3 regions of the Pseudomonas sp. gcc21 genome follow, and region 1 is predicted to be linked to each of the others. Evidence: riboswitches for the same ligand, from Rfam matches in the RefSeq annotation. Region 1 holds a riboswitch; each other region holds the start of a gene.
The links. Region 1 has a riboswitch for cobalamin ahead of btuB (TonB-dependent vitamin B12 receptor). Riboswitches for the same ligand answer to the same signal wherever they lie in the genome.
Positions count from the first base shown of each region.

Region 1 (7,806 bases):
GCGGTCCTGGGTCTCCCAGGTGAAGCCGGAGCCCATCACGTGGTAGCGCACCTCATCAGGAAAACGCCGGAAGAAGGTCTCCTCCCCGGTGCTGCTCGAGCCCTTGATGAACTGCACGATGCCGACCTGCATGCCATGGCCCAAAGCCCGCGCCGCCATGCCGAAGGCAGAGCTGCTTTTGCCCTTGCCGTTGCCGGTCAGCACCAGCAGCAGGCCGTGTTCGTCCTGCGCCTGGGCGATTTTTTCGTCCATCAGCGCCTTCTTGCGTTGCATGCGCAGGCGATGGCGCTCGTCGCGGCCGGGAATCTCGCTCATACCTTGTGATCTCCGGCCGCAACCTGCTGACCAGTGAGCAGGCGCAACGCTACGTACACCAGCGCAGCCAAACCTACATAGAGCGCCAGGGTGCTCAGGTATTGTGGATAGTAGGTGGCTATGCGTTCGAACATGCCGGTCATGGTCTGCGCGCTATGCCGACCCGACAGCCAATAGAAGCCACCGCTGGAAAACAGCTGACACACCAATGCACTGATCGCCACCGTGGGCACCAGAATCAGCAGACTGGAGACATGCTCACGGTGCCAGTGGGCATACAACCGACCGCCAAACCAGAGCGCGCCATAGGCCGGCACCAGCATCCAGTAGGCCCGCGTCATGCAATGGCTATCACTGGCCCAACCGGTCGACATCAGATCCATAACCAACGCCTGCAAAAACAACAACGGGAATGCCCAGCGCGGACGCAACAGCACCCCCGCCAGGAAGAACACCGCCCAGGACGCACTGGGCAGATTCACTGCACTGAAGTGACTGCCGCGACTGATTGCCATCAAGAGTACGAGTACAACGCCTACAGCCATCTGGCTGCGTTTGGATAGTGCCAACATAGTTTTCTCCTTTAGAGTGGTTGGTAGCGCACAGTCAAATAACCGGCCCGGCCTGGCTGCTGATAGCTGGCGGCGGTTTCGTATTGGGTGTCGAACAGATTGCTGACCCGCGCCTGCAGCCGCCAGGCGTGGCTGAACCAGTAGGTGGCACGTAGGTCGACGGTGTTATAGCCGTGCAGGTCGGTAGTGTTGGATGCGTTATCCCAGCGGCGGCCTTCGGCATGCAGGCTGGCGCCGACACCGATACGCCCAAAGCGGCGATCGATATCCAGATTGAACAGCTGCTCGGCGCGGCGTGCCAGCAGATCGCCCTGCCCAGGACGGGAGGACCGGTTCGCGGGATCCTGCAAAGTCAGGTTGGTGCGCCAGTCCCAGTTAAGCCACTGGCTGTCCATCTCGAACTCAATGCCCTTGATCACGGCTTTGTCGACGTTCTCCGCCAGATAGATGCCGCCACCCAGGTTCACGCTGGCGATCAGATCTTCCACTTCGTTGCGGAACAGATTGACCGACCACTGACCCCAGTCGTGTTGACCACGCAGGCCCGTCTCCAGGTTGCGGGAGGTCTCTTCGCTGATGTCCGGATTGCCGAAGCCGGGGTAGTACAGCTGGTTGAAAGTGGGCGCCTTGAACGCGGTACCGTAGCTGGCCACCCATCGCAGGTTGTCAGACAGGGTCAGGCCATAGCCGAGATTGCCGGTGGTGTGCTCGCCGTGCTGCTCGTTGTCATCGTAGCGCAGGCTCGCCTGCCATTCGTGCACACCGCGCTGGCCAAGATATTGGGCGTAATAGCCGTGGTTACTGCGCCGGGACTCGCTGTATTCGGTGGTGCTGCTGACCTCATCGGCCAGATAGTCATAGCCCACCGTAAGCAGATGACCGGGCGCCAGATCGATATCGTTCTGCCAGCCGAGTGTGTCGCGGCGGGTATCAAAGCGACTGAAAAAAGTGCTGCCGTTAAAGTTGTCGCTCTTGTCTTCGCTGCGTGCAGCCTGCAGCGACACGCGCCATGGCGTTAGCGGCGCAAAACGGGCATTGACGCCATGGGTGGTCAGTACCGCGTCGGAATTAGCCTTGAAGCCAGAGTCGTAGTCGTTGCTGGAATGGGACTCCAGCACATGGCCTTCGAGCTCCAGACCATTATCGAAACGGTAACCCGCGCGGACATTACCAGACAGCTCGCGATACCCGTCATGATCCGGCTCGCCATGACTCGGCCGCGCATTAATACCTCGGGTCGACAGACTGGTAACACCCAGACTGTACCAGCCATCACCCACTCCACCGGATACGCCAGCGCTACCGGCATGGTGATTCCGGCTGCCCGCAGTCAGCGACATCCAGGGCTTGGCTTCCCCACCCTTGCCCCGGCGAGTGAAGATCTGGATCACCCCGCCAATGGCTTCGGAGCCATACAGACTGGAGCGCGGGCCACGCACGATCTCGATGCGTTCGATCTGCTCTACGGGCAGATTCTGCAGCGCCGCATCGCCGCTGGTCACTGAACCAATACGCGCGCCATCGATCAGCACCAACACATGTCCCGAACCGCTACCGCGGATACCAATGCTGCCGGCTTTGCCCGGGCCGCCATTGTTGACGATGCTTACCGAAGGCGTACGGCGCAGCAGATCCGGCAGATCGGTGGGCTGAAGACGTTCGATATCGGCGCGATCAATGCGGGTAACCGCACCCAGACTGGCGCCAAGGGACTGGCCGGTCCGCGTGGCGGTAACGACCTGATGGTTCAGGGAAAGGGATTCTGCATGGGACAGGCAGGCAACGGCCGTCAGGGCCAGCGCCAGGGTTGTGCGTGCAAATTTCATCGGTGCTCCGTCACCGTACTCACCCGTACGGCATGGCTGGTTAAAAGCAGCCGCGACGGACAGGGGCAAACGGTTTCGACACAGATGAAATCGCTCCACCCGCAGTGCCCGCCGCACTACTGTGACATGCGACAGGCCGGTCTCCGGACTCATGAGTGGATTGACTCCGATGACCCGACCTTCCCATGCGAAGCACAGTGGTCTTGCTGGATCATCCGCCTGGCACACCGAAGTGGCCGGCACTCATTTACCGTTGCGGGGGCAGTGCCGGAATTGTCTGGAACAGACGCACCGGCTTCCCAGTTTCACCCGCCAATTACTGGCAGGAACCTGAAGCAGCCGGAAGGTTAGGAGTTTTGCGTGAGGAAGTAAAGGGCGAGCTGGATGGCAAATCAGTGCGCTTCAATGGGCATGACAGTACGGGACACCCGTCCCTGATAACAAAAACGAAGGATTCTCAACCGTAAGCAAGCGCCTTTAGTTGCACTTAGTAGACCAACGTACTAAGTTAGTAACCACCTTTACTAAACGATACTAAGTATGGCTACCACGACTATCAAGTGGCATTACGCTCGCACTGACTTGGCCGAACAGGTTCTGGACCGGTTCGATATTGGGGCCACCACTGCGCTGACTTTGTTTGCCCCTCGCCGAATGGGAAAAACAGAGTTCCTGCTGGAAGATCTCTTGCCCATGGCTGCAGAGCAGCAAGACTATTTGACCGTATACGTGAACTTCTGGGACCGAATGGCCGACCCTGTCGACAGCATGATCCTCGGTCTGCAAAAGGCCTCGAGACAGTTCAGATTCACAACCAAGGCCAAGCAAGTGCTCTCCAGGCTGCGCGGGGGCGGGATTGATACGCCAGTCGGGGGCTTACGTCTCGAGTTAGCAGAGGCCGATAGGCGTCAAAAGCTGGAAGCGGTTCAGGAAATGTTCGATGCATTGATGAATGACGGTCGCCGCGTCCTGTTGGCATTGGATGAGGTACAGCACTTGGCTACCAACTCGGCATTCGAGCCCCTGGTGTTCGCGCTCAGAGGGATGATCGATACCAACAGGCAGCAGGTCAGGGTGATCTACACCGGATCTAGTCGCAGCGGGCTGCAAAAGCTGTTCAAGAGGAGAAATGCGCCTTTATTCAGTAGCGCACAACAGATTGAACTGCCTGAATTCGGCCGTGGGTACCTTGAGCATATGGCGACGGCTTTCAATATGGCTACCGGACGCACGCTGGATATCAATGCGTGCCAGGCCGCGTTCAAGATGATCAAGAAGGTGCCTTTTGACTATCGCCAGGTACTGGACCAGCTCATTCTGGGAGGAGGTACTGATATTCGCGCCGCGACCAGCGCATACATCCAGGAAAACAGTCAGGACGAAACCTATTCCGACACCTGGACAGAGATGAAGCCCGTCGATCAGGCCGTCGTACGATGGGTGCTCTCTCGCAATCCGCAGGGAATCTATAGCCAGGACGCGCGAGCCTTCATCGCTGAACGGCTGGGCCTGGATAAGATCAACATTCATCCTATCCAGAACGCAGTCAACCGGCTCATGCGCAACACGGTAATTGCACCCGTAGGGCAAGGCCGTTATGAGGTGGAGGATCCTTATTTCGCGGACTGGGTGACGAGAACCCTGCCTAACCAGTCACGGTGAAGATCAAATAGTCAGCCCGTTTACGCCAGGCTCACCCGTACCTCAAGCGGGTGCTCGTCGCAGTTGTGCCCTGCGCCGCCACGATCCACGACCAGAAACTCGCCTTCAGTCTCGAGCACGGATTGGATCGCATGCCAGGTGCCGGCGTGATAGTTCACGCCCTGCCTGCCGTCGGTGACGAAGGCGCGCACCTGGGCTGGATCGATCACGTCGCCGCGCGGCGCGACGACCACCACAAAACGCTCCCCGCGCAACGGAATGAAAGCCTGACTGCCCAGCGGATGACGTTCGAGGAAGGTCAGTTCCAGCGGCATCTGTACGGGCTGACTGACGAAGATGCTGATCAGCGTGCGAGCGTCGTCGCCCAGCGTCTCAACCTTTGCCAGATCGTGGTAACGGCGGGTGCGCCCGCTGTTGATCATGAAGAACTCGGCGTGGCGGTGATCGATCACATCGCCAAAGGCCACGAAGGCCTCGGGCGTCAGGGGTTCAGCCGTCAGCTGTAATGGTTGTTCGCTCATCTGCTCGCTCGCTCAGCGGCCGTAGGTCGGCAGTTTCATATGGCGGTTGACGTCCTTGTACAGCAAATAGCGGAAGGGTCCTGGACCACCGGCATAGCAGGCCTGCGGGCAGAAGGCGCGCAGCCACATGTAGTCACCCGCTTCGACTTCGACCCAATCCTTGTTCAGCAGATAGACAGCCTTGCCTTCGAGCACATAAAGACCGTGCTCCATCACGTGAGTCTCAGCGAAGGGGATCACACCACCGGGCAGGAAGTTGACGATGTTCACATGCATATCGTGGCGCATGTCCTGCGTATCGACGAAGCGCGTGGTACTCCAGCAGCCGTTGGTGTCGGGCATCACAATCGGCTCGACCAGGTTCTCGTTGGTCACGAAAGCCTCCGGCACGTCGACGCCTTCCACCTTCTCGTAGGCCTTGCGAATCCAGTGGAAGCGCACCGCGGCGTCAGAGCGGTTGCGCACCGTCCAGTCACTGCCCGGCGGAATGAACGCATAGCCACCCGGCTGCATGACGTGCTGCTCGCCGTTCAGGGTCAGCGCCAGTTCGCCTTCGACGATAAACAGCACGGCTTCGGCCTGCGGGTCGGTTTCCGGCTTGTCGCTGCCGCCGCCTGGCTGCACTTCCATGATGTATTGCGAGAAGGTCTCGGCAAAACCGGTCAAAGGCCGCGACAACACCCACAGGCGAGTACCACTCCAGAAGGGTAGATGGCTGGTGACGATGTCACGCATCACGCCCTTGGGAATGACAGCATAGGCCTCGGTAAATACCGCGCGATCAGTCAGCAGCTGCGTTTGCGGCGGATGCCCACCCGTGGGAGCGAAATAGGTTCTGGGTTCGTTTGGACGCTGGGCCATGGTGATTCCTTATACGGCGGCTGGAGCAGGATGATGTTCGGCCCAGTGACGGGCAATGTCGATACGGCGTGTCACCCAGACCCGATCATGGGCCTCGATGTAATCCAGAAAACGCTGCAACGCCCGAAAGCGTGCGGGACGCCCGATCACGCGGCAATGCAGCCCGACCGAGAGCATTTTCGGTTGCTCGTCGCCTTCGGCGTAGAGCACGTCAAATGCATCCTTCAGGTAGGTGAAAAAGTGATCGCCGGTGTTGAATCCCTGCGGCGCGGCGAAGCGCATGTCATTGGTGTCCAGCGTGTAGGGCACGATCAGGTGATCATGCAGCTCGCCCTGACTGTCAGCCTCGCGGGTCCAGAACGGCAGATCGTCGCCGTAGTAGTCGCTGTCGTACAGGAAGCTGCCCTCATCCAGCACCAACCGGCGCGTATTGGGGCTGTCGCGACCGGTATACCAGCCCTGCGGCTTCTCGCCGTACAGACGCTGGAATATCTCGATGGCGCGTTGCATGTGCTCGCGTTCGACAGCTTCCGGCACGTCCTGGTAATGAATCCAGCGCCAGCCGTGACAGGCGATCTCGTGGCCCAGCTCCTTGAACGCCATCGCCACTTCGGGATGCCGCTCAAGAGCCATGGCCACGCCGAACACCGTCAGCGGCAGACCACGCTTCTCGAATTCGTTGAGAATCCGCCAGACGCCAGTGCGAGAACCGTATTCGTAGATCGACTCCATGCTCATGTGCCGCGCGGGAAAGGCCTCAGCACCCACGATTTCCGAGAGAAACTTCTCCGAATGACTGTCGCCATGCAGCACGCAGTTTTCTCCGCCCTCTTCGTAATTGAGCACGAACTGAACGGCGATACGGGCCTGTCCAGGCCAGTTGGCGTGGGGCGGATTTCTGCCGTAGCCGACGAGATTCCGTGGGTAAGAGGCACTGATACTCATGACTGTTGACCTTTTTACATGGTGAATACGTTGTGGCGTCTGGACACCCGCCACTTATCTGCTCCGATAAACAGATCGTATCTTTTTTGACCGGATTGATTGTATACAATTAAACTCAAACTTTGTGTACAAATCCAGCTACAGGCCACAGCCATGCACATCCGCGTCATCAACCCCAATACCACCCAAGCCATGACGGAGACCATCGGCGAAGCAGCCAGGGCTGTCGCCTCGCCCGGTACGCGCATCACGGCCTCCCAACCCGACAGCGGCCCGGTTTCGATCGAGAGCCATTTTGACGAAGCCGTCAGCGTCATGGGCGTTGTCGAAGAGATTCTCGCAGGCGAACGTGAAGGTACCGATGCCTACGTCATCGCCTGCTTCGGCGACCCGGGCATCTACGCGGCCAGGGAGCTGACGCGCGCGCCGGTAATCGGGATCGCAGAGGCGGCCTTTCATATGGCCAGCCTGATCAGCACGCGGTTTTCGATTGTCACGACCCTGCCCCGCACCATGATCATCGCCGAACATCTGCTGGAAAGTTACGGCTTCAGCCATAACTGCCGGCGTATTCGCGCGGCGGACATTCCCGTGCTTGATCTTGAAGACAACCCTGACCGCGCGCTGGAACTCATCATCGAGGAATGCCTGCGTGCCAAGCACGAGGACAACATCGGCGCCGTCGTGCTCGGCTGCGGCGGTATGGCCGACCTGACGCCCCAGATTACCGAGGCCGTCGGCCTGCCCGTGGTGGAAGGCGTGACCGCTGCCATCAAGCTGGCCGAAGCGCTGGTGGGGCTTGGACTCAACACCAGCAAGTACGGTGATCTCGCGTTCCCCCGGCCCAAGCCCTTCGTTGGACGCTTCGAGCGCTACTCCAACCTGAAGCTGGACTGAACCTTGCTTTAAAAAAATTCAAAACCCTAGCCAGGAGCAAAACAATGAAAAACAACATGGACAGCGAGTCAGCCTCATGAGCCTAGCGACCAGCACATCAGCCGAACCCGTCGGCGAGAGCGCAACCAAAGCCCCGGGCGAGGAATCACTGGCGCCCCAACAAACCCGCATCATGGGGCGGATTTCCTATCTGCTGGCCTGGTTTGG
Region 1 is NZ_CP051625.1:2,508,310-2,516,115, forward strand. It holds gene cobO (cob(I)yrinic acid a,c-diamide adenosyltransferase) at 1-315, opposite strand, end outside; gene HG264_RS11510 (hypothetical protein) at 312-887, opposite strand; gene btuB (TonB-dependent vitamin B12 receptor) at 899-2,713, opposite strand; cobalamin riboswitch at 2,830-3,062, opposite strand; gene HG264_RS11520 (hypothetical protein) at 3,254-4,375, shown strand; gene HG264_RS11525 (ureidoglycolate lyase) at 4,396-4,896, opposite strand; gene HG264_RS11530 (bifunctional allantoicase/(S)-ureidoglycine aminohydrolase) at 4,909-5,757, opposite strand; gene puuE (allantoinase PuuE) at 5,767-6,702, opposite strand; gene HG264_RS11540 (aspartate/glutamate racemase family protein) at 6,856-7,599, shown strand; gene HG264_RS11545 (NCS1 family transporter) at 7,676-7,806, shown strand, end outside.

Region 2 (7,806 bases), 1.4 Mb from region 1:
CCTCGGCGACCCGGATCGCATCCAGGCGCTGGCCATCGACTTTGTGCACCACTATGAAAAGCGCGTGGCAGAAGGCTCAACGCTCAAGGGCAAGGCGATGTTCGTGTGCAGCAAGCGCGAGATCGCTTATGCCTTCTGGCAACAGGTGGTGGCGCTGCGCCCCGAGTGGAATGAGGTGCTGGCGGCCGAGGAAGGCGTCGAGCTGACCGAGCAGGAGCGCAAGGAAATCAAGCCGATGGAGCGGATCAAGATGATCATGACCCGCGGCAAAGATGATGAGAAAGCGCTTTACGAAATGCTCGGCACGCAGGAATACCGCAAGGAGCTGGACCGCCAGTTCAAGAACGCCAAGTCCAACTTCAAGATCGCCATCGTCGTCGACATGTGGCTGACCGGATTCGACGTGCCTTTCCTAGATACCATGTATATCGACAAGCCGATCCAGCGCCACAACCTGATCCAGACCATCTCCCGAGTGAACCGCAAGTTCCAGGGCAAGGAAAAGGGTCTGGTAGTCGACTACATCGGCATCAAGAAGCAGATGAACCTGGCGCTGGCGCATTACAACAAGGCCGACCAGCAGAACATCGAAGAGATCAACCAGTCGATCATCGTGGTGAAGGACCACCTGGATCTGCTCAACAAGCTGTTTCATCAGTTCGACGCCCGCCTCTACTACACCGGCAGCCCGCTGGAGCAGCTCAACTGCCTGAATAGGGCGGCGGAGTATGCCCAGATCACCGACAAGATAGAGAAGCGCTTCATGGCGTTGGTGAAACGCCTGAAGGCGGCCTATGACATTTGCTGCGGCTCGGAGGGCGTCAGCCAGGGCGAGCGCGACCAGATCCATTTTTACCTCGCAGTGCGCTCCATTGTCTTCAAGCTGACCAGGGGCAACGCGCCGGATATCGCGCAGATGAATGCGCGGGTGCGCGAGATGGTCGCCGAGGCGCTGAAGGCAGACGGCGTGGAGGAAATCTTCAAGCTGGGCGATGACGGCGCGGGCGAGATGGATATCTTCGACGATGACTATCTGGCGAAGATCGAGAAGATCAAGCTGCCGAATACGCGCATCAAGCTATTGCAGCAACTGCTGGCCAAGGCTATCGAGGACTTCAGGAAGATCAACAAGGCCAAGGGCGTGGATTTTGCGGAGCAGTTTCGCAGGCTGGTGGATCATTACAATGAGCGCAAGGACGATACGCTCTATGTCGGCGAAGTCTGGGACGACATTACCAACGAGTTCGTAGACCTGATTCATGCTCTGAAAGACGAGCAGCAATCCTATGCCGACCTCGGAGTGGATATTGAGGAAAAAGCCTTCTACGACATCCTCAAGAAGCTGGCCTTCCAGTACAACTTCACTTACCCCGAAGACAAACTGCTGACCCTCGCCACTGCAGTGAAGAAGGTGGTGGACGACAAGGTGCGCTACACCGACTGGAATCAGCGGGCAGACATAAAAGCTGAGTTGAAGGTCGAGCTGATCCTGGTGTTGGCGGACCACGGCTACCCGCCGGTGGCCCAGGATGAGGTGTACAAGGAGATATTCGAGCAGGCGGAGAACTTCAAGAAGCATCGGGCAGTGTTAACCGCAGGCTAGTCACGGCCCGTGCATGAGACATAGGCATCCCGCCATTGCTCTGCGGGAAGCCGATCCGATGACGATTTTCCAGCAGCCAACGCGGGCTGCCTGAACGCTTGTCATGGGAACGCTCGGCCTGCCTTCCGCAACACGCCTGCCCAGAGGGCGAGCGTGTACAGCCAACCCCTAAATGTTCTCCTGTGGTGATTGCCTGCGAAACTGAGCGAGACCAGCCCTCACGCTATGCCCCTTAATTCCCGCGCAGCCGCGACCATATTCTCCAAGGCTGGAAGAACTTCCTCCCATCGACGGGTCTTCAGGCCGCAATCGGGGTTAACCCACAGGCGTTCGGCCGGTATGCGTTCCGCCGCTTTGCTCATCAACGCCACCATCTGTTCCTTTGTCGGAATGTTCGGGGTATGGATGTCGTAGACCCCAGGGCCAATCTCGTTGGGGTAGTGAAATTCCTCGAACACGTCGAGCAGCTCCATGGCGGAACGGGAGGTTTCAATGGTGATCACGTCGGCATCCATACGTGCAATGTCCCGGATAATGTCATTGAACTCCGAGTAGCACATGTGGGTGTGAATCTGGGTGGTATCCCTGACGCCGTTTGCGGTAATGCGAAAGGCGTCCACGGTCCAGTCCAGATAGTCCTGCCACTGGGAACGTCGCAGGGGCAGCCCCTCGCGCAGGGCCGCTTCGTCAATCTGGATGACATTGACGCCGGCGGCTTCGAGATCCAGTACCTCCTGGCGGATTGCCAGGGCTAGCTGTAGCGCGGTGTCGCGCCTCGGCTGGTCGTCGCGCACAAAGGACCAGTTGAGTATGGTCACCGGCCCGGTGAGCATACCTTTCAGCGGCTTGTCTGTGAGAGAGCGGGCGTAGACGGTCCAGTCTAGAGTCATGGAGCTGGGGCGCTGGACATCGCCGTACAGGATAGGTGGTTTGACGCAGCGCGAGCCGTAGGATTGTACCCAGCCAAAACGGGTGAACAGATAACCTTCCAGTTGCTCACCGAAATATTCCACCATGTCGTTGCGCTCGGCCTCGCCATGCACCAGAACATCAAGCCCCAACTTCTCCTGTTCCCGCACCGCACGTTCGATCTCTCCTTTCATGGTGGAGACGTAGAGTTCGTGGCTGATTTCCTGTTTACGGTAGGCCAGTCGCGCTTTACGGATATCGGTGGTTTGCGGAAAGGAGCCGATGGTGGTGGTCGGGTAGCGTGGCAGCTGCAGCGCGACGGCCTGTCGCTCGGCCCGTACAGGATAAGGGCTCCGACGCTCGCCCAGATCGGAGGTGATGGCCTGAACCTGCTGTTTCACGGTCGGGTTATGGACGCGCGTGGAAGCCCTCCGGCTGGCGATGGCGCGGGCATTGGCCGCCAGTTGTTCGGCCACCGCATCGGTGCCGTGGTTGAGGGCGGATCGCAGCAACCGGAGCTCGTCCAGCTTCTGGACGGCGAAGGCAAGCCAGCTGCGAATTTCCGGGTCGAGTTCGGTTTCGAGTTCCAGATCTACCGGAACATGAAGTAATGAACATGAGGCAGCGAGCCACAGGCGATCCCCCAGCCTTTCGTGAATAGGGGCCAGCCACTCCAGCAAAGCATTCAGGTCGGTCTTCCAGATATTGCGACCGTCGATCACTCCCAGGGACAACACTTTATGAGACGGCAGCCAATCGACCAGCGCGTTAACCTCCTGCCGGCCGCGAACGGCATCCACATGCAGACCGGCGACCGGCAGATTGCAGGCTTGCTGTAGATTTTCGCCCAGCACACCAAAATAGGTGGTCAGCAGCAATTTCGCGCGGCTACCTTTCAGATGGTGGTAGGCGGTTTCGAAGGCCAGCTTCCAGTCGGCGTCCAGCTCAGTGACCAGGATGGGTTCATCCACCTGCACCCAGTCCACGCCTGAATCAGCCAGTTGCTCCAGCAGCTGCCCATACACGGGAAGGAGGTTCTGCAGGAGTTGCAATCGGTCATAGCCGCTCCGGGCCTTGCACAGCCACAGGTAGGTGACCGGGCCGATGATCACCGGCTTGGGTGTGACACCGGCGCTGCGGGCCTCGGCAATCTGGTCCACCAGCCGTTGGCTGTTGAGCAGGAAAGCGGTATCGCCGCAAACTTCGGGGACAATATAGTGATAGTTGGTATCGAACCACTTGGTCATCTCGCCGGCCGCGACGCCGGAACAACCGCAATCTGCGGGGGAACGGCCCCGTGCAACGCGGAAATAATGATCCAGCTCGGTGCCCTTTAGCTGCCTTACGCGCTCCGGAAGGTGGCCGAGGGTAAAGCTCATGTCCAGCACATGGTCGTACAGTGAAAAGTCGCCTACCGGTACCAGATCCAGGTCTGCCTGGATCTCCCAGTTCTGCGCCCGCAGCGCGGCGGCCGACGTCAGCAAATCATCCGCGGTAGTGTTCTGCCTCCAATAGTCTTCAAGCGCGAACTTCAATTCCCGGCGGGTGCCGAGGCGGGGAAACCCGAGGTTATGTGCCTTTGCCACAGTGATGCTCCTGTTAAACGGTAACGGGGATGAGCATAGCGGCGGTATCTCATGACGAAAAATGGTTAAATATCACCAGTCCATGACACAGATTCATAATTAATCATGATCGAACGAAGCCACCTCAAAATATTGCGGGAAATAGAACGTCAGGGCTCGCTTACCGCCGCCGCCCGCGCACTGCACCTGACCCAATCTGCCCTTAGTCATAAGATCACCCGGCTGGAGCAGTTACTGGGCACCCCCCTCTGGCTGAAGGAAGGTCGTGGTCTGAAGTTGACCCAAGCTGGCGATTATCTATTGCGCGAGGCCAACCGGCTGCTGCCCCAACTGGAGCGGGTAGATGAGCGCCTGTTGCAGTTCGCCCGGGGGGATCGGGGCGCACTCAATATCGGCATGGAGTGCCACCCTTGCTATCAATGGCTACTCAAGGTGGTGGATCCGTTCCTGGCCCGCTGGCCGGGTGTGGATGTGGACGTGACCCAGAAATTCCAGTTTGGTGGTATGGCGGCACTGTTCAACCACGATATCGACCTGCTGGTAACCCCGGACCCTATCCGCCGGCAAGGCATTCACTTCGTGCCAGTGTTTCCCTATGAACAGGTGTTGGTCGTCGGCCGTGACAGCCCGCTCGCCGGACTGGACTGGGTTACCCCCGACCAGGTGGCAACCCAGACCCTCTATACATACCCGGTGGCAATTGATCGTCTGGACATTTTTCAGCAGTTTCTGCTGCCCGCCAACTGCCTGCCCAAAAAGCATAAGGTGCTGGAAGCCACCGAGATGATGCTGCAGATGGTAGCCGCCGGCCGTGGGGTCGCGACGCTGCCATTGTGGCTGGTGGAGGAATACACCGAGACGCTGCGCATTGCCCCGGTGCGGCTCGGGGTGCAGGGTATTCACAAGCACATCAATCTGGGGATCAGAACACACGATCTGCATGACCAGCACACCCGTGCCTTTATCGAAATAGCCTCGCTAAGCGCCCGCGCGGGAGACGCCTGAAAGTCACGGTATTTTATGGTTGCCGACGAAAGCTTGGCTGTATATAGTGCCTATGTCCTTGGCGCACTACCATATATAGAGATATTAACGAGATCCCTTGGTAGTAGGGAATCCGGTGAGAATCCGGAACTGACGCGCAGCGGTATTGGGGAACGAGCGGGCAACACGACACTGGCTAACGCCGGGAAGTCGCCCGCGAGGCCGAGCCTGACCGGTTCACGCCCCTGAGTCCGAAGACCTGCCCTGGACAAAGTACTGCGCCTTCGCGTCCATAAGGTAAGCAGAGAACTCTTTGGCCACGAATGGTTTGTATCGTCGGTGCATCGCCCTGCCCTTCCCCTGGGATCGAGCAGGAGATCTGATCGCCGCGGTATTTTCTTGCATACGTCCTCCGGCCAGGGTTTCTCCTCTGCAACGCGAAGTCAGCAGCCCTAACGCGTTGTAACAGGAGACACTCATGTCCACAGCTCTAGCAGAAACCCCGGCGACAACAGCCAGACTTCAGGTCGTCAAACGCAACGGTACGCTGGTGGCGTTCAATCTTTCCAAGATCAATGTGGCCGTGACCAAAGCCTTTCTCGCAGTGGAAGGCGACCGGGCAGCAGGTTCCACGCATATCAATCGTGCCGTGCAGGAAGTGTCTTCTCAGGTCATGCAAGCCATAAGCCGGCGCCTGGAAGCCGGCGGCAAAGTGCATATCGAGGACATCCAGGACCAGGTAGAACTCGCGCTGATGCGACGCGGCGAACGGAAAGTGGCCCGTGCTTACGTGCTTTATCGGGAAGAACACGCCCGCCAGCGCGCGCAGGATGCTCCAGTAGAGGCGCACCCTCACCTAACCGTAAAAAAGGCTGACGGTGAAGTCGTGCCCCTGGACCTTGGATTGATGAAGCATCAGGTCGAGCAAGCTGCCCAGGGCCTGGAAGGCATCGACGGCGAGTCCCTGGTGGAGGACGCGTTACGTAACCTCTACGACGGCATTGAGGAGACGGGCGTGCTATCGGCTCTGATCATGACCGCCCGCGGCCGCATTGAGCAGGAGCCAGACTACAGCGCGGTCACTGCACGGTTACTGCTGGAGCAGATTCGCCTGGAAGTCGCCGGAGCGCTCAACCTGCCCGTCAACCTCTCCCTGGCAGCGTTCTATCCCCAGGCCTTCGATACCTTTATCCACGAGGGCATCGGTTACGAGTTGCTGGACGAAGCCCTTGCGGCCTTCGATCTGGACCGCCTGGGCAATGCCTTGCAACCGGAGCGAGACCAGCAGTTTGGCTTCCTCGGACTACAGACGCTGTACGATCGCTACTTTCTGCACTGGGACCAGGTTCGCCTGGAGCTACCCCAGGTGTTCTTCATGCGCGTCGCCATGGGCCTCGCCCTGCGGGAGGATGACCCCAACGCCCGTGCAGTCGAGTTCTACGACCTGCTTTCTAGTTTTGACTACATGGCCAGCACACCCACGCTGTTCAATAGCGGCACTCGGCATTCTCAGTTGTCGTCCTGCTACCTGACCACTGTGCGAGATGACCTGGACGGCATATATGGCGCGATCAAGGACAACGCCCTGCTCTCGAAGTGGGCCGGTGGCCTGGGCAACGATTGGACTCCGGTCCGGGCGCTGGGCTCTCACATCAAGGGCACCAACGGCCAGAGCCAGGGCGTCGTGCCCTTCCTGAAAGTGGTCAACGACACTGCCGTGGCGGTGAACCAGGGCGGCAAGCGCAAGGGAGCGGTCTGCGCCTATCTTGAAAGCTGGCACCTGGATATCGAGGAATTCCTCGAGCTGCGCAAGAACACCGGTGACGAACGCCGCCGCACCCATGATATGAACACTGCCAACTGGGTGCCGGATCTGCTGATCGAGCGCGTGCGTGAAGACCGGGAGTGGACCCTGTTCTCCCCCAGCGATGTGCCCGACCTGCACGACTTATACGGCAATGCCTTTCGAGAGCGTTACACGCACTACGAAAAACTGGCTGAACAAGGGCAAATCCGTCTCCACAAGAAGATTTCCGCCAAGCAGCTCTGGCGCAAGATGCTCACAGTGCTGTTCGAAACAGGCCATCCCTGGATTACCTTCAAGGATCCTTGCAACCTACGCTCACCACAACAACATCGCGGCGTAGTACACAGTTCCAACCTGTGCACCGAAATCACCCTTAACACCAGCGACGATGAAATCGCTGTGTGCAACCTCGGCTCCGTCAACCTGGCGGCCCATGTGCAGCACGGCGAGCTGGATGTCCAACGGCTGGAGCGGACTGTCACTACGGCGGTACGCATGCTTGATAACGTCGTCGACATCAACTTCTATGCCGTACCCCAGGCCAGAAACTCCAACCTCAAGCACCGCCCGGTGGGTCTTGGGTTGATGGGCTTTCAGGATGCGCTCTATAAACTGGGTGTGCCCTACGCCAGCCCGGAAGCAGTAGAGTTCGCTGATGTCGCGATGGAACAGCTCAGCTACTTCGCTCTCCGCGCCTCCGCCACGCTTGCCGCAGAACGTGGCGCTTATGAGAGCTATCCAGGCTCCCTGTGGGATCAAGGCATCCTGCCTATCGACTCCCTGAACCTGCTCAAGGAATACCGCAACGACGGCGACTTGAGTGTCGACACCAGCCTTCGACTTGACTGGGCCCCGGTGCGGGAGCTCATCGCCAGACATGGCATGCGCAACAGCAACGTCATGGCAATCGCTCCCAC
Region 2 is NZ_CP051625.1:3,942,407-3,950,212, reverse strand. It holds gene HG264_RS18285 (type I restriction endonuclease subunit R) at 1-1,603, shown strand, start outside; gene metE (5-methyltetrahydropteroyltriglutamate--homocysteine S-methyltransferase) at 1,822-4,098, opposite strand; gene HG264_RS18275 (LysR family transcriptional regulator) at 4,204-5,103, shown strand; cobalamin riboswitch at 5,177-5,364, shown strand; gene HG264_RS18270 (ribonucleoside-diphosphate reductase subunit alpha) at 5,561-7,806, shown strand, end outside.
Region 2: it holds a riboswitch for cobalamin, as region 1 does, so the genes downstream of both, HG264_RS18270 (ribonucleoside-diphosphate reductase subunit alpha) here and btuB (TonB-dependent vitamin B12 receptor) in region 1, are expected to answer to the same signal.

Region 3 (7,806 bases), 820 kb from region 1:
ACTCGGCCGGCTTGTACGCAAAGGCGAAGAACTGCAGAGCGAAAACCGCATCGGATCGACCGGCTTCGTATGCCAGTTACTGGTGTCGATCTACGGCGGCTTCTTCGGCGCAGGAATGGGCATTCTGATGATAGCCAGCCTGGCCATCTCGGGCCGTACTGAGGTGCTGGAAATCAACGCCATCAAGAACCTCATGTCCTCAACCATCTACAGCGTAGCGGCCATAACGTTCATCGTCGCTGGGGCGATTCACTGGCCGGCCTTGCTCATCATGCTGGTGGGGACGGTCAGCGGCGGCTATGCCGGCGGGCTTTTTGCTCGCGCTTTGCCTGATGCCTGGTTGCGCTGGCTGGTCATTGCCATCGGCTGGGGTCTGAGTCTGTATTATTTCTATGTCATATATGCCTGATTGACCGCCCCAGCGGGCTTGGGTAAGGTTCAGCCCGAGCGGATCAGCCCAACCGAGGTAATCATCATGGCCCGAAAAAAACCCATTGATTTCGAGCAGTCGCTAGGTGCGCTACAGCAACTGGTGGAGCGCTTGGAGAGTGGCGAACTCAGCCTCGAGGATTCTCTCACTGCCTTCGAGCAAGGCGTGGCGCTCACCCGTGACTGCCAGCAGGCGCTGACCCAAGCCGAGCAGAAGGTTCAACAGCTGGTGGAGCAAAACGGCACCCCGACGACGCTACCGCTGGATACGCCGCCCAATGAGTGACTTCGATAGCTACCTGCGCGATTGCCAAGGTCGTATCAATGGCTATCTGACCCAGCGCTTCGAGAATAACCACCCCGGTCTCGAACAGCTATTTTCAGCGATGCGTTACAGCGTCACCATCGGCGGCAAGCGGGTGCGTCCGCTACTGGCCTATGCCAGTTGTGAAGCACTCGGCGGCCAGCCGGAGCAGGCCGATGTCGTCGCAGCGGCGGCTGAGCTGGTGCACGCCTACTCGCTGATTCATGACGATCTGCCCGCCATGGACGATGATGATCTACGCCGCGGCCAGCCCACCTGCCATCGCGCCTATAACGAGGCGACCGCGATATTGGCAGGGGATGCACTGCAGGCTCAGGCTTTCGAATGGCTCAGCGGCGCAGAGCACATACCCGCAGAAACGCGGCTGCGCATGGTGCAGACTCTCGCCGTAGCGGCCGGCCCGCGCGGCATGGTCGGCGGACAGGCTATCGACCTTGCTGCAGTGGGCCAGCAGCTGGACATCCAAACCCTGGAAGATATGCATCGTCACAAAACCGGAGCCTTGATTTCTGCAAGCATTCAGCTCGGCGCTCTGGCTAGCGGCAAGGCTTCCGAGCAACAGCTGAAAGCACTCATCGACTATGCTGACGCCATTGGTCTCGCCTTTCAGGTCCAAGACGACATCCTTGATGTCGAAAGTGAAACCAGCATACTCGGCAAACAACAGGGCGCTGATGCAGCCCGGGAAAAGCCGACCTATCCTGCCCTGCTTGGCCTACAAGGGGCACATGATCTGGCGAATGACCTACGCGATCAGGCAATCGCCGCGTTGCAGTCTTTCAATGCCGACGCCGACCGGCTCCGACAGGTGGCGAATTACATAGTCAAACGTCAATTCTGAGCCGACGATAAGCCAAGGTTGGGCTATTGACCTGCATCGGGTAAACTGCTCGTTTATTTTCTTGCCACCGGGCGTGGCCACAAGAGCCCTGTTTGATGCCTAGCACTTTCCACGAGATACCTCTTGAGCGTCCCAGCACTCCGCTGCTGGATCGCATCAGCGACACCGACGTTCTGCGCGGCATGGATGAAGAATCCCTTCCGCAGCTGGCCGACGAGCTGCGCGCCTATTTATTGTGGACCGTTGGCCAGACCGGCGGGCATTTTGGTGCAGGCCTGGGCGTCATCGAGCTGACCCTCGCACTGCATTACGTTTATCAGACCCCTGACGACCGGCTGGTATGGGATGTCGGCCATCAAGCCTATCCGCACAAGATCCTGACCGGTCGCCGCGAACTGATGCACACTCTGAGACAGAAGGATGGTCTCGCAGCTTTTCCCCGGCGCGCTGAAAGCCCCTATGACACTTTTGGTGTCGGGCATTCCAGCACATCCATCAGTGCCGCTCTGGGCATGGCTATCGCATCTCGCCTGCAAGGGCTGGATCGACGCTCGGTCGCAGTAATCGGTGACGGCGCGATGACTGCCGGCATGGCCTTTGAAGCGTTGAACCATGCGTCCGATGTCGACGCTGACATGCTGGTGGTGCTGAACGACAATGACATGTCGATTTCGCGGAATGTTGGCGGGTTGTCCAATTATCTGGCAAAAATTCTTTCCAGCCGCACCTATTCGCACATGCGAGCAGGCAGCCGCAAAGTGCTGTCCAAGATTCCGAAGGCATGGGAGCTGGCCCGTCGTACCGAAGAGCACGCCAAGGGCATGCTGGTACCGGGCACTCTGTTCGAGGAGCTGGGTTGGAACTATATCGGCCCCATCGATGGTCACGACCTGCCCCTGCTGATCAGCACCCTGCGCAATATGCGTGGGTTGCCCGGCCCGCAGCTGCTGCATGTGGTCACTCAGAAGGGCAAGGGATTCTCGCCCGCCGAAGCGGATCCCATCGGCTATCACGCCATTACCAAGCTGGAGCCCTCGCGCTCCACCAGCCCCGCAAGCGGCCCGGCGAAACTGAAGTACTCGGCGGTCTTCGGTCAGTGGTTATGTGATATGGCTGCGCTTGATAAACGCCTGGTCGGCATCACTCCGGCCATGAAGGAAGGCTCGGATCTGGTCGCTTTCAGCGAGCGCTTCCCCGACAGATATTTCGATGTAGCCATTGCTGAACAGCATGCTGTGACCCTGGCAGCAGGCATGGCCTGTGACGGCGTCAAGCCGGTGGTCGCCATCTACTCTACCTTCCTGCAACGGGCTTATGATCAGGTCGTTCACGATGTCGCCGTGCAGAATCTCGATGTGCTGTTTGCCATAGACCGTGCCGGTCTGGTGGGCGAAGACGGGCCGACCCATGCCGGCAGCTTCGATCTGTCATTCCTGCGCTGCCTGCCGAACATGATGATCATGGCGCCAGCCGATGAGAACGAAACCCGGCAGATGCTGACGACGGGCTTTCTGCACGACGGCCCGGCCGCCGTACGCTACCCGCGCGGTACCGGCACAGGCGTAGCCATAGATTCCATGCTTCAACCCCTTCCGATCGGCAAGGGCGTCGTTACCCGCCAGGGCCAGCGAGTGGCCATCCTCTGTTTCGGCACCCTGCATGCCAATGCGCTGATTGCTGCCGAAGCGCTCAACGCAACAGTCGCCAACATGCGTTTTGTGAAGCCGCTGGATACCGAACTGATCAGCCAATTGGTCGAACAGCACGAGCTGGTGGTCACGCTCGAAGAAAATGCCGTCATGGGCGGTGCCGGTAGTGCCGTCAATGAATGGCTCATGGCCCAGGGCATTGATCAACCGGTACTCAATCTGGGTTTGCCGGATGTGTACGTCGAGCATGCCAAACCCTCGGAGATGCTTGCTGAATGCGGTCTGGACGCAGCCGGCATCGAGCGTTCGATTCGCGACAGGCTGTCGCTCCCTCCCGCCATCCACCACGCTTGACCTCTACTGGCAAAGCGCCTAGAGTCCTCTCCGCTTCCAGTCGCACTGGGTACCTGGCAGTTTAACTGCCAGGTGAAACGGGAAGTCGGTGCAACCCCGACGCTGCCCCCGCAACGGTAAAGGATCGCAGACCCTGTCTGCCGGGTATGTCACTCGCCACTGTGTTCTACATGGGAAGGCGACATATCCCGGGATTCTGTAAAAACGAATCCCGATCCTGAGCCCGGAGACCGGCCCTGTGCGAAGAACCCGCTCGATGCGCCATGCCCTTCTGGGCGGCACTGAATAGGTTCGTAGCTGAGGTGTCGCGGAGGGCGTCACCCGGTCGGTGCATGCTGCCCTCCGTCACAGGCAACTCCACTGGCTCCTCGCCCTCCTCAAAAGATGCTTTTGAGGATCAACATGAACAAGTTCGCCCTGTTTTTTCCCGCCATGCTGGCGTCTGCCGTTGCAGCAGCCAACAGCCTCGACCTGCCGGATACGGTCATCACTGCCTCGCGTTTTGAACAACCGAGCAGCACCGCCCTTGCGGCCCACGACGTATTCACTCGCAGCGATATAGAACGATTACAAGCGCGCAGCGTTCCGGAACTGCTGAGCCGAGTGCCCGGAGTGCAGCAGAACAGTAATGGGGGCATTCCAGCTTACTTCCTTCGCGGCAGTAACACGGCCCAGACCCTAGTACTGGTCGACGGCCAACGCATCGCCTCTGCCGCAGGCGGCATTGCGCGGCTGGATTATCTGAGTATCGACAATATCGAGCGAGTCGAAGTCATCCGTGGGCCGCGCTCCTCAGTATATGGCGCAGATGCGATTGGCGGGGTGATTCAGATTTTTACCCGCCAGGGCGAGCCAGGCTTCCAACGCAGCGTACGCTTCGCTGTAGGAACCAACAATACTTATCAACGTAGCGTCAATTTGAGCGGCGGTAACGACGATACCCGCTACGTACTTGGCGCCAGCCTCGACGAGAGGCTCGGGCACGACCTTACCTCCGACAACGCTGGCTATGACAGCGACCGCGATGGTCAGCGCACCAAGGCCATGCTTTTGCGCCTGGACCACGATTTCAACGACTATTGGACTGCCGGGTTTAGCACCAGCCACCAACAAGGTAAAAACGAATTCGATGACGCTTATGAGCTCGCTCCCGGTACGCCGGAGGATCAGTTCCGGGTGCGCAGTTATAGTGGCTATTTACAGGGGCAGCTAACCAGTATGTGGCAAAGCCACCTGGAGCTCGGCCGTAGCGAAGACCGCAATAAGGTGGTTGGATCAGGACAATCCTGGAACGACGCGTTCATCGAAACCGTCCGACATTCCGCCAGCTGGCTCAACCATCTGAAGCTCACATCAGCGCAGCGCCTGACACTCGGCGGTGACTGGCAACGCGACCGTCTATCCTCCAGCCACTCTTTTACCCAAACTCGGCGTGAGAACCTGGCGGGCTTTCTTCAACACAGCTGGACCACGCAGCACTTCAATACCGAAGTAGGCATTCGCCATGATGACAACCAGCATTTTGGCACCGAAGAAACATGGAATGCGGCCTTATCAATACCGAGCGGGAAAAACCAACAGTGGATCGTCAGTTACGCAACCGGCTTCCGTGCTCCTACTTTCCGGGACTTGTACGGTCCTCCGACATGGGGACCGAACCCGGGGCTAGACCCGGAGCGCTCAAAAACCTGGGAACTGCAGTGGCGCGGCGAGCTAGCGGGAAGCCACTTGGAGGCGTCGCTCTATCGCAATGACGTAAGGGATTTGATTGTCTGGGATACGGTTACCAACCAAGTGGAAAACATCGATCAAGCGCGTATCAATGGCCTTGAATTATCCGCCGAGCGTGAGCTCTTCGGCTGGTCAAGCCGTGCCGCGCTGAGCATCATTGACCCGCGTGACCGCGACACCGGCGGCACTCTGCAACTGCGCGCTAAACGCAGCTTGAGTCTCGATATGGATCGCCAGTTTAACGATTTTGGTTTTGGAGCAACCTGGCAACTGTTCAGCCAGCGCTACGCCAACGCGGCCAATAGCGAAACGCTGTCCGGCTACGGTACGCTCGATCTGCGAACCAGCTGGCATGCCAGTACGGCACTGCGCTGGGATTTGAAACTGAGCAACGTACTCGATCGGAACTACCACCTAGGTAGCTATCAGCGCCCGACTGGTTTTTGGCCAGCGCCTTCGATAGACAATCCTTATCAGGAGCAGGGTCGCGCTGCTCTACTGGCGGTTACCTGGACGCCGAACATCTAGCACCCGTACATCCGGCAGCAGCTCGCTGTCGAATGACTAATAGGAAAATTCGCAAACACCTGAGAGCCCTGACGTTTTCAATAAGTAAATCACCTAATGTTTATCATTGAAAACTTCCTGCAATAAAGACTGTCGATACTTGGGCTAACCCCCAAGTCGCCGGCAGTCTTCCATGTTCAACAACCGTACCCGTGCACTCATCGTCGTTCCTTTGCTGGCCATCTCCTGGCTGATTTACACAGGGCTCGACAGTACCCCTGAGCCCGAAGAGGCCTTGCAGACGCTGGTTTTTCTACGGCATGCCGAGAAGCCCAACGATGGGCTCGGGCAACTGAACTGTCAGGGCCTCAATCGCTCCCTGGCTCTGCCTGCCCTGCTGCCGGAACGCTTCGGCGCACCTGATTACGTATTTGCTGCCAATCCCGACCGAAGGGTAGAAGAAGGGCCCGACGACGAAGAATTCAACTATCTGCGCCCGCTCCTGACCATCGCCCCCACAGCTATTGCCCATGGACTACCGGTCAACACCGAGTTCAATGCGAACGACGTTGAGGAAATCGTTGATGAGCTGACCGACCGGCGATATCGCAACAGCACGATTTATACTGCCTGGTCCCGGGGCTATGTATCGGAAATCATGAACGAACTGCTGGATGAGGTAGACGCGGACGAGAGTCTGGCCGTCGACCGCTGGCACCGCGAAGACTTCGACAGCGTGTATGTGATCAAGCTGCACTGGAAGGATGGCGTAGCCAAAACCTCACTGGAAACCCAGGCGCAGGGCTTGAACGATGCCAAATCGCAATGCCCAGGGAAGCAGCAACCAGCAGGCCCTCAACTGGCAGAGAATTCTTCGGGATGATTGGGTCAATCAACCGGTTGCGCTGGCCTGCGCTGGCCTGCGCTGGCGTTCGATAAGCTCGCACAAGCGCTGAACGCCGTCCAGTACACCGGGAGTCGGCCTGACCAGGCGGTCGCTATCCAAGACATGTAACCCGTTACGACGCACCGCATTGAGCTGCGGAAAACGCCGCCAGCGGTCGAGCCATTCGGTCACTGACTTGCCATCGTCTGCCAGCACCAGGATCAGATCCGGGTTGGCTGCCAGCACCCCTTCCCTGCCCACTTGCGGGGCCAATCCCGGCAGGTTCTCGAACACGTTGCGCCCGCCGCAATGTTTCACTGCGTCGCCGATCAGCTGGTTACCCGTGACGGTATAGAGCGGATCATCCCACAACTGGATGAACACGCCAGGCGAGCGGTTATCGACCGGGACAGCAAGCTCAGCCAGAGCTGCCCGGTAACGCTGGTTCATTTCGGTCGCACGCTCAGCCGCATTGAGCGCTTCCCCGAGTCTTTCAACTGTTGTGGCGATACTTGAGAGATCCTTGGGATCAAAGCGCAGCACCTGTATGCCCCAGCCCTCCAGGCGGTCGAGTAACGCTGGCGGGTTGCCTGAGTCCCAGGCGAGCACGAGATCAGGCTTCAACGAAACGATCAGTTCCAGCGACAGAGTCTGATGCCCCCCTACGCGCGGAATGTCGTCGATTTCAGGGGGAAGGTGACCGTCATTCAGAACGCCGACGAGCCGATCGGTCGCGTCGAGCATGATGACCATGTCGGTAAGAAACGGAGCCAGACTGACCACCCGCTCGGCTGCGGGTACACAGATACTCTGTAACAACAGGCCAGCCAGTAGCCAGCCACGCATCATTGCATCCGGGCAGTGGGCGGACGATAGATGAGCATGGCCCCCTGACTGGCAAGCACCAGCAGAATCAGCGGAATAATCTCGCCCGTGGCAACGTAGTGCAACATACCGATCCAGCCGGGAAGTTTTGCGTTGAGCAGGCCCAACAGCTGCTGATGATGCAACCGCGCCCAGGCCTGTTCGGCGGCCGGCGAGTCATCGCCGCCGTCGGCCTCAATCAATGCGAATTTATACTGCC
Region 3 is NZ_CP051625.1:3,326,420-3,334,225, reverse strand. It holds gene HG264_RS15450 (sulfite exporter TauE/SafE family protein) at 1-409, shown strand, start outside; gene HG264_RS15445 (exodeoxyribonuclease VII small subunit) at 476-715, shown strand; gene HG264_RS15440 (polyprenyl synthetase family protein) at 708-1,595, shown strand; gene dxs (1-deoxy-D-xylulose-5-phosphate synthase) at 1,691-3,598, shown strand; cobalamin riboswitch at 3,629-3,852, shown strand; gene HG264_RS15430 (TonB-dependent receptor domain-containing protein) at 4,001-5,857, shown strand; gene HG264_RS15425 (histidine phosphatase family protein) at 6,030-6,719, shown strand; gene HG264_RS15420 (cobalamin-binding protein) at 6,729-7,568, opposite strand; gene HG264_RS15415 (hypothetical protein) at 7,568-7,806, opposite strand, start outside.
Region 3: it holds a riboswitch for cobalamin, as region 1 does, so the genes downstream of both, HG264_RS15430 (TonB-dependent receptor domain-containing protein) here and btuB (TonB-dependent vitamin B12 receptor) in region 1, are expected to answer to the same signal.